2 regions of the Paenibacillus sp. FSL H3-0310 genome follow, and region 2 is predicted to be linked to the other one. Evidence: predicted binding sites of a transcription regulator. Region 2 holds the regulator's gene; the other holds the start of a gene.

Region 1 (4,770 bases), on a different contig from region 2:
CAACGCAGCTATTACATAGAATGAGGTACAACTAGTGTGTTTTTCGTGCCAATAGCGACTATGGGGTCCGATAGCGAGCCAAATGTGCTCAAAAGCTACGTATAAGGTCAACTGAGTCCGATCGTGCTGAGTCACCGCCCTCCGCAGAATTTATCGGACTCAGAAGCCGCTATATAGCAAATAATCGCCGTTTGAGCGTGGTCTCGGACTCCAGTGCAGCTATTACATAGAATGAGGTGCAACTAGTGTGTTTTTGGTGCCAATAGAGACTATGGGGTCCGATAGCGAGCCAAATGTGCTCAAAAGCTACGTATAAGGTCATCTGAGTCCGACGTGCTGAGTCACCGCCCTCCGCAGATGCTTTCGGACTCAGAAGCCGCTATTTAGCAAATAATCGCCTTTTGAGTGTGCTTTCGGACTCCAGTGCAGCTATTACATAGAACGAGGTAAAACTAGTGTGTTTTTGGTGCCAATAGCGACTATGGGGTCCGATAGCGAGCCAAATGTGCTCAAAAGCTACGTATAAGGTCAACTGAGTCCGATCGTGCTGAATCATCGCCCTCTGCAGAATTTTTCGGACTCAGAAGCCGCTATATAGCAAATAATCGCCGTTTGAGTGTGATTTCGGACTCCAGTGCAGCTATTACATAGAATGAGGTACAACTAGTGTGTTTTTGGTGCTAATAGCGACTATGGGGTCCGATAGCGAGCCAAATGTGCTCAAAAGCTACGAATAGGGTCAACTGAGTCCGATCGTGCCGAGTCATCGCCCCCTGCAGAAGCTTTCGGACTCAGAAGCCGGTATTTAGCAATTAATCGCCTTTTGAGTGTGATTTCGGACTCCAGTGCAGCTATTACATAGAACGAGGTAAAACTAGTGTGTTTTTCGTGCTAATAGCGACCATGGGGTCCGATGGCAAGCCAAATGTGCTCGAAAGTTGCGATTAGGGTCAACTGAGTCCGATCGTGCTGAATCATCGCCCTCTGCAGAATTTTTCGGACTCAGAAGCCGCTATTTAGCAAATAATCGCCTTTTGAGTGTGATTTCGGACTCCAGTGCAGCTATTACATAGAATGAGGTACAACTAGTGTGTTTTTGGTGCCAATAGCGACTATGGGGTCCGATAGCGAGCCAAATGTGCTCAAAAGCTACGTATAAGGTCAACTGAGTCCGATGTCCGGGTGTGGGCCAAATATGCTCAAAAGCTACGATTAGAGTCATCCGAGTCCGATAGAATGCCGATAGTGAAGTATGACTATAGTGAGGTATGACTACAGTGAGGTATAGCTACTGTGAGATCTAGCTGCATATAAGGACAACTGTGTCCGATAGCTGCTGCGTACGCTCAAATGTAATCCAACGAAACAAGATATGCTGGCTTAGCCGGTCATACACAAACTTCTATTTGTGCTCAGGTCGCAGTAAATTTGACATGTCAGTGAAAACTTTCACTTAGTTTTCTCAAAGTGATAATTATCACGTTAATGTATTTTACGACACGCTACAATGGTCATAAAGGAACAAATTTGAAGTAAATAGATGAAGGGGATAGGAACCATGGCTTATAGCAAACCGCAGCAAATTGCCGAAGTAACTGTAGAGAACGGCATAAAAAAAGCTCATAATCCGCTAAGTACCGTACTTATTCTGGGCTTTTTGGGAGGAGCGTTTATTGCGCTCGGGTTTTTATTAGATATTCGCGTCATTGCTGGCGCACCACAGGAATGGGGTTCCATTGCTAACTTTATCGGAGCCGCAGTCTTCCCCGTTGGGCTGATCATGGTACTCCTTGCAGGTGGAGAACTACTGACAGGGAATATGATGGCCGTGCCGCTTGCTTTTATGGCTAAGAAGATTTCTTTCTGGGAAGTTGTGAAGAATCTTTTGCTCATTACAATTAGTAATCTGGCAGGGGCATTATTTGTAGCTTATTTCTTCGGTCATGTGGTGGGTTTAACTTCAGAGGGTGTGTATTTAGAAAAATTGGTGGATATGGCTGGTCATAAAATCGATGCAGAATTCTTTCCGGCATTTGTTTCGGGTATCGGCTGTAACTGGCTCGTTGCGCTGGCCGTATGGCTCTCCTATGGAGCAGATAACTTCAGCGGCAAAATCCTTGGTATTTGGTTCCCGACGATGGCCTTTGTTGCGATCGGATTCCAGCACGTTGTAGCTAACATGTTCCTAATTCCAGCAGCTATTTTTGAAGGTTACTATTCATGGGGGCAATACTTCACTAACTTTGTTCCCGTCTGGCTCGGAAATCTAACGGGTGGGGCAATATTTGTCGCAGCTGCCTATTGGATGGCATACTTGCGTAAAGCACCTACGGCTATTCAATCCGTAGATAGCATGTCCGGCAGCAGTGTCAAAAAACACGCTTAAGCTCGTCTTATAGAGCACTCCATAGAACATTCAAGGTCTGCCTTATTGGTGGCGTTAATGTTTTAGGGGTGCTTTTTGTTATGTAGACACAAAAAAATCCGCCGTGATATATCCGCGCTCGGGGGAACGAAATCGGATCACGGCGAATTTTGAAGGGGGAGTGTTTCTAGGCTCTATTACCCCGTCTTTCTAAAAGCGAATCAGTTTCTTCTTGTTTGTTTGCTTTACGGACGACAGCCACGGCTTTAAAATAAGAATAGATATTAGAACTAGGGAGGACTGCGGACGTGAACCCCAAGGGAGACGGGATATTTCATGCGATATGTGCGTTTTATCCTTTAGATTTCATGCGTACTTTATCACGATAAAACGTCAATGTGTATGCTTGCTCATAGCCCTGTTTTGGGATGATACTGGATGAATTAATGACACATATATAACAGGGGATGTACACTACTTATGAAGTTTTTACAGGCATATCCAAAAGAAGTGAAAATATTTCTCATTGCCAGCCTAATTAACGCAACAGGTAGTGCGCTGATGTGGCCGCTCGTTACGATGTATGTATTTGATGAGCTTGGACGCAGCATGTCAGATGCTGGACTGGTGATTCTTATTCAATCGGTTGGTGGGATCGTGGGTCAACTACTCGGGGGCTCACTCTATCATAAGGTAGGCGTGAACCGGCTGATTGTCGGAGCGCTCGCCATGAATGCTTTGGCACTGTTCACCTTGCCGGCAGCTAGTAACAACTGGACGTTATTTATGGTTGCAATGGGACTAGTGGGATTATTTAATTCCTTATCATTACCTGCCATTCAGGCATTTATCGGCTTTCGTTTCACGAAGCAGCGTGGTGAGCTGTTTAATGTTATTTATGTCGCCAATAATATTGGTGTAGCACTGGGGACGGCATTAAGCGGTTTTTTGGCCGATATTTCCTATATGCTAAGCTTTGTAATGAATGGTGTAACCTCGGCGGTATTTGCGGGTTTCTTTTTTATATATCTGAAGAAAATCGGTGGAGAACCTGCGCATGAGGTAATGGGGCATCAGAAGAATGAACTAGAGAAACAATCCACGTGGAAGCTAATGGGGCATACTCGTATTTATCTTTATATGGGGATCGGTTCTTTGTTCCTGCTTCTCGGTAACTCTATCTGGAATACAGGGGTATCTCCGTTCATTATTTCAGAGGGCTGGCCTAAGAAAACTTATGGTTTTCTCTGGACACTGAACGGTATTTTGATTTTTGCAGCTCAGCCATTGGTAACAATGATTAAGCGCTGGTTCGCGTCTACCTCAACGGCGCAAATGACTGCAAGTGCCCTGTTTTATTTGGGTGGCTATGCGTTTCTTTTGTGGATGCCTAATTATCCTGGATTAGTGCTTGGAATGGTGCTTGCTACACTGGGAGAAATGCTGATTTCTCCAGCGATGCCATCCTTTATCTCGGATCATGCGGGGCGCAGCGCACCGTTTTATTTGGGACTAAGCGGAGGGATTGGTGCAGTCGGGAGAGTCATTGGCCCTTACTTCATGGGCAGACTGTATGATAGCGGTGGTTTGGCACCAACAGCCTGGCTGGCCTGTGCGATGGCGCTGCTGTCTGTAGGGTTTTTCGTCATCCATGCTTTAGTCAATCGTAAAGGCCATTCGTTAGAGCGGTCCGTAGGATAACTATACACAGTGGATTCCAACATCTGCTGTGAATTCTATAGAGGTGCAAGGCAAGGGGTGTACATCTTATGAAACAAATCAACAAGGCAAGGTTAACTATTAGACCATCAGAGATTAAAGACGTGCGAGAACTGATTGATCTGGACCATCTGATTTGGACAGAGGATACTAGCCCGGGACCTATGTTGTGGCGCTCACAAGAAGATTTCTTACTGAATGCTCCCCCGGGATCACAGCTCGTAGCGCTGCAAGATGACAAGCTATGTGGATATGTCGGGTTTGGCTGCCCTAGTAGAATGGAGAGCAACCGGCATGTGTGCGAGGTTAATATTGCTGTTCATCCGAACTATCAACGTTTAGGCATCGGCCGGCAGCTCATGGAAGCCATTAAGGAACACGCTGCGGCGCATGCTATTCGTAAGCTTCGTCTGCGTGTATTATCCTGCAATGAATCAGCGATTTCTTTTTACCGGGAATGCGGTTTTGTGGAAGAGGGGCGTCTGCGGGAGGAGTTTTATCTTGGCGGTCGTTATGTGGATGAGATATTTATGAGCTGCATGCTGACAGGAGGAAATGGATATGGAGATCGTCTCGCTTAATGTCGGTCGGCCGGTGACGGTGGATTATCGGGGAAAACCTTTGGAGACCGGAATTTATAAAACGCCTGTAGATGGATCAGTTCAGCTACATACCAATGGATTTGT
Region 2 (4,770 bases):
AATTTCGTGCCTGGCTGGAGATCAAGTTTCAAAGTGACCTCATTGCGGTTAATACTGATATGAGAATTATTGACGCCCTCATATTGAGATACAATCTTCTGAAGTGGTTCCTGCATTGCAAACTGACGATACAAAAAGAAGCCACCAAACAATAGAGTAGCCGACAGTAGAGACGTTATCAGCACAGGTACAAGACGTAATTTCAAGAAACGTCCTCCTCTCAAAGATGACAAAATATAAAGCTCATTATAATAATTTATAGCTACTTGAGAGCTCATCAGAGAGACTGAAGTCTCTTATTGCTGTTCTAATTACAAGTAGTAGTATATCACAGGTGTATATACTAATTTCAAAATAAATGTGAATATATTTAAAATTTAATTTTTTAAATATTTCCATCAATACCAAATAAATTCCTCACTTTCGACAAAATCGGCCTTGATTTTTAATCAATCAGCCTATTTTCGTATGTGAATATAAGAGAATATTCGGTGATAACCACCCATTCAGTATATCACTTAGTATATCACTTTTGTACATCAAATAAATGTAAACAAGCGAACTTATAATAAAGTTCGCTTGTTTACTATGCCACCCTTAATTTCCTTATGTTCAGCTTAACTTTTAGGTAAACTGTAACCTTCGCCCATTCGGGACCCATCCGAAAAGCGATAAAATTGATAATAATACCGACCGCTCTGTTTATAAAAAAGCTGCCAAGCATACTCTCCGTTATATACTCCCGGCAGCAAGCGTTCAATCGTTATGTCCGGAAGATCAGCTTTGATAATGCCGCGTATTTTGGCTTCCGAGGTTCCTTTACTTAGTTCCTCAGCAAACACTGCGTCGTCGCCTTCAGCAAATTTTCCATCTACCGTAAAGCGGACCCAGACCATAAGAGCAGTCCCGGCTTCATTTTTCCCAGTTAATACCCAGTACACTGCATTTTCATCCCAAACCGATTTTTGTGCTTTGGTTACCTCTGTTAGACCCGCTCTGGTTTTGGCAACATCCTTAGCGATATCACGCTCGTTCCATTGATCTTTCATAATATAGGCATAGAACTGGATAAGTCCAAACCCCAGGAGCAGAATCAGAACTGACCCCAGGAGGATCCATTTTTTCCTTTTCTTCAAGGTACAGCTCCCTTTCTAGTAATATATCTTTTTTGATTATATAACACACCCGCGCGTTTATCCAAAATTTCATAATTTTCTAGCTTTCCCAGCCTTAAAAATACACAAAAGGCCGCAACTTTTGCTAAAAGCAAAAAGTCGCAGCCTATTATTTATTCGTTATTCTCCAGACTTAACGCTTCAATAAACCTTCGAAGGCTTCTTGCGCTTTACGCCGGATAGCTTCCTCATCCAGGGTTAAGCATTGTCCATGCTTGATGACCTGTTTACCATTCACCCACACATGCTCAACATCCTTAGCGCTAGCAGAGTAAACTGCATGAGACAACAGATCTGTGTGTGGCAGCAAATGTGGCTGATCGATATCAATAGCAATGAAATCTGCTTTCATCCCTACAGCAAGTCTGCCTACATTATTTAAAAAGATGGATTGCGCGCCATATTCTGTAGCCATACGCAGAGCTTCTGGAGCTGGAACAGCCGTTGGATCACCGCTGACACCCTTATGAATGAGAGCTGCAAGCCGCATCTCTTCAAACATATCCAAGTTATTGTTGCTTGCCGCGCCATCCGTGCCAAGAGACACCTTCACACCAGCTTTTAGAAGATCAGTAACCCGAGCCACTCCGCTAGCCAGCTTCAAATTACTGCCCGGATTATGAGATACACCCACATTATGGCGAGCCAAGATCTCAATCTCTTCATCATTTAAATGAACACCATGTGCAACTATCGAGGGACGTGTGAACATGCCAAGCTTCTCTAAGTGAGCTACAGGACGCAACCCGTAATCCGCCACATTTTGTTCCACTTCACGTTTCGTTTCGGACATATGCGTATGCATCGGTAAATCCAGATCATGCGCTGCCTGCACAAACTTAACCAGGAAGTCCGGAGGGCAAGTATAAGGGGCGTGTGGCGAGATCATAGTAGTAATTCTACCGTCAGCCTTTCCATGCCAGTTACGGGCAAAAGAAATCGCTTCCGCAAGCTTGTGATTCTGTACATCCTCTGGACATAACCCGATCACACCACGCATCAATACGGAACGGATACCTGATAACTCAGCTACCTCGGCTACTCGGTCCATATGATCATACATATCGAGGAAGGTCGTAGTTCCACCCTTCAGCATTTCCAATACAGATAAGGAGGTTCCCCAGTATACATCATCACCGGAGAACTTTTCCTCCATTGGCCACATCTTCTCCTGAAGCCACACTTGTAGCGCTAAATCATCTCCATATCCACGCAGCAAAGACATCGCCGCATGACCATGTGTGTTTACAAGTCCAGGCATGAACAGCAGACGGCTGCCATCAACCACTTGCACTCCAGCTTCCATCTGAGGCTCTTCTTTTCCTATGTAAGTGATTAAATCATCTTCAATAGTCATATATCCACTCAGAACCGGCTCATCCGTTCCCGGAGTCAGAAAATACCCGCCCTTAATTATCGTTTTATTGTTGTTCATGTTCACTTTCTTCCTTTCCATCCCGCAAGTAATAAGCAAGACTTTGCAGATCAGTTGTAAAATCAGCTGCATGCACCCGGATATTCGGTGGTGTCTTCAGAATCACAGGGGCAAAGTTCAAAATTGCTTCAATCCCAGAAGAAATGAGGATATCTGCTACATTTTGAGCTTCTGAATCAGGTACGGTAATAATGGCAATGCGAATACCTTGCTCACGAATTGTGCTGCCTAGTTCATCCATCGGTTGCACAGTAAGGGAGTTGATCTTACGTCCAACCTTAGGAGCGTACGAATCAAATATAGCCGTAATTTTCATAGTATCTTTGAGATATGCATTGTAATTAGACAAGGCATGTCCGAGATTACCTGCTCCAACTAAAGCTACATTAAGCTGTTGATCCAGCTTCAGGATATGACGGATTTTCTCAATAAGATACGTTACATCATATCCGATACCTTTTCTGCCGAAGTCACCAAAATATGCTAAATCCTTACGAATCTGTGCGGGATTAAGATCAAGCTTTTGTCCAAGTTCCTGAGAGGAAACTGTTAATATTTCGCGATTCTGGAGATCATTCAAAAAACGCAAGTACACAGGTAGTCTGCGAACAACGGCTTCTGATATTTTATCCGATTTCATATTTTTCCTCCTAAAAATAGTAATGTTCTTGTGAAAATCCATATTCAAACGTCTACCTCTCCTTATTAAGGACGGTACTGTAACACACCGCCCTTAAGGATAAGGAGGAGCTAAACTGAAGACGAGCGTTTTAAGAAGCGCCGCCATCCTCTAGCCATTCCGCTATGCGAGGGACCATTTGATCAGTAAGCATATGCTCCATTTTGGGACCAGGCAATGAATAAAGGAAATACTTCCCGTAATGAGATTCAATAACCCTTGTATCATAAACAATAACTATTCCGCGATCCTGCGCCGTGCGAACCAGTCTTCCGAATCCCTGCTTAAAACGAATAACCGCTTGAGGAACAGATAATTTCATGAACGGATTCTTCTTCTGGGCCTGTAATAACTCCGACTTCGCTTCCGCCAACGGGTGATTCGGCGGTTGAAATGGAAGTCTCACGATGGCCAGGCAAGTCAGTGCTTCACCTGGAATATCTACACCTTCCCAGAAGCTGCTCGTCCCCAGCAATACGGATGCTGCACTGTCCTGAAAGCGGCGGATCAGCTTGCTCCGGCTGCCACCTTCCACGCCTTGACCAAGCACCGTAATCTCTTGTGAGGCCAAAGCCTCTTTAAGCGGATCATATACCTGACGCAGCATTTTATAAGAAGTAAACAGAACCAGCATCCGCCCACGTGTTGTTTTAGCAGCTTCCGATAATGACTGTACGAGTGTATCGACAAATCGAGCATCGCCCACACTCCCCTTCACACTAGGAAAATCACGCGGTATAACTAGCAGTGCCTGCTCGCGATACTTAAAGGGAGATGGAAGGAGTGAGGTCATTAGACGTCCCTCTTCTGCAGCTTCGTTAAGTCCGAGATTATCAATCATAAATTGAAAAGACTTATCTACAGACAGCGTCGCCGAGGTAAGCACGATGCTTTTTTTCTTATCGAAGAACAACTCTTTAAGCTGGCTGCTAACATCCACAGGGACGGCATACATCTGCAGTGATTTGCTGCGGTAATTTCCATTTGCCTCCAGCCAATATACTACATTATCGTCATTCAGCCCCATAAAGAATCTTACTTGCTCACGGATGGAAGCCAAATCCTTAAATAAACCGCTAATATCAGTAACAAGACTGTCTGCTGAAGATTGGCTTTCCTGGTCGCGCATCTCGTTAAGCATTTTATCACCCTTACGGATGATGTCGCTTAACGTCAGATTCATAGTGTTCTCTAGCGCAACCAATTCATCCCAATCCTTCGGCTTACGGGCGGGAATCAACCGCATAACCAGTTGTCCCGCTTCCCCTGCCCCTGCATCACTGCGTTCCGGCAAAAGGCTGAACAGCTTGTCGCTGAGTGCATCCCAGGTTTCTTTGACGGTAAGCAGATCCGGGTAGATCCGATCGATGACTCCGCTCCATTCTGAAGCCTCTTCACTGCCTGACGACTGTAATATCTGACGCAGAGCAGGAAGCTGTCCGTTTCGGCTATCTTTATACAGTCGCGATAACGTGTGTGCC

The links. The regulator Rex, encoded in region 2, represses fermentation and respiration genes when NADH is low (regulators of the CRP and FNR family bind a similar motif). The targets are predictions, from matches to a motif close to TTGTGAAATATTTCACAA.
Region 1: MHH63_RS25790 (formate/nitrite transporter family protein) is a predicted target of Rex. The motif match lies at 1,438-1,455, and genes of this name have one in related genera.

What each region holds. Positions count from the first base shown of each region.
Region 1 covers NZ_JBBODC010000002.1:1,433,825-1,438,594, forward strand. The annotation lists gene MHH63_RS25790 (formate/nitrite transporter family protein) at 1,559-2,386, shown strand; gene MHH63_RS25795 (MFS transporter) at 2,846-4,066, shown strand; gene MHH63_RS25800 (GNAT family N-acetyltransferase) at 4,135-4,665, shown strand; gene MHH63_RS25805 (MOSC domain-containing protein) at 4,646-4,770, shown strand, end outside.
Region 2 covers NZ_JBBODC010000001.1:1,595,004-1,599,773, reverse strand. The annotation lists gene MHH63_RS07190 (hypothetical protein) at 1-206, opposite strand, end outside; gene MHH63_RS07185 (cell wall elongation regulator TseB-like domain-containing protein) at 618-1,136, opposite strand; gene MHH63_RS07180 (amidohydrolase) at 1,309-2,610, opposite strand; gene MHH63_RS07175 (redox-sensing transcriptional repressor Rex) at 2,597-3,250, opposite strand; gene dinG (ATP-dependent DNA helicase DinG) at 3,381-4,770, opposite strand, start outside.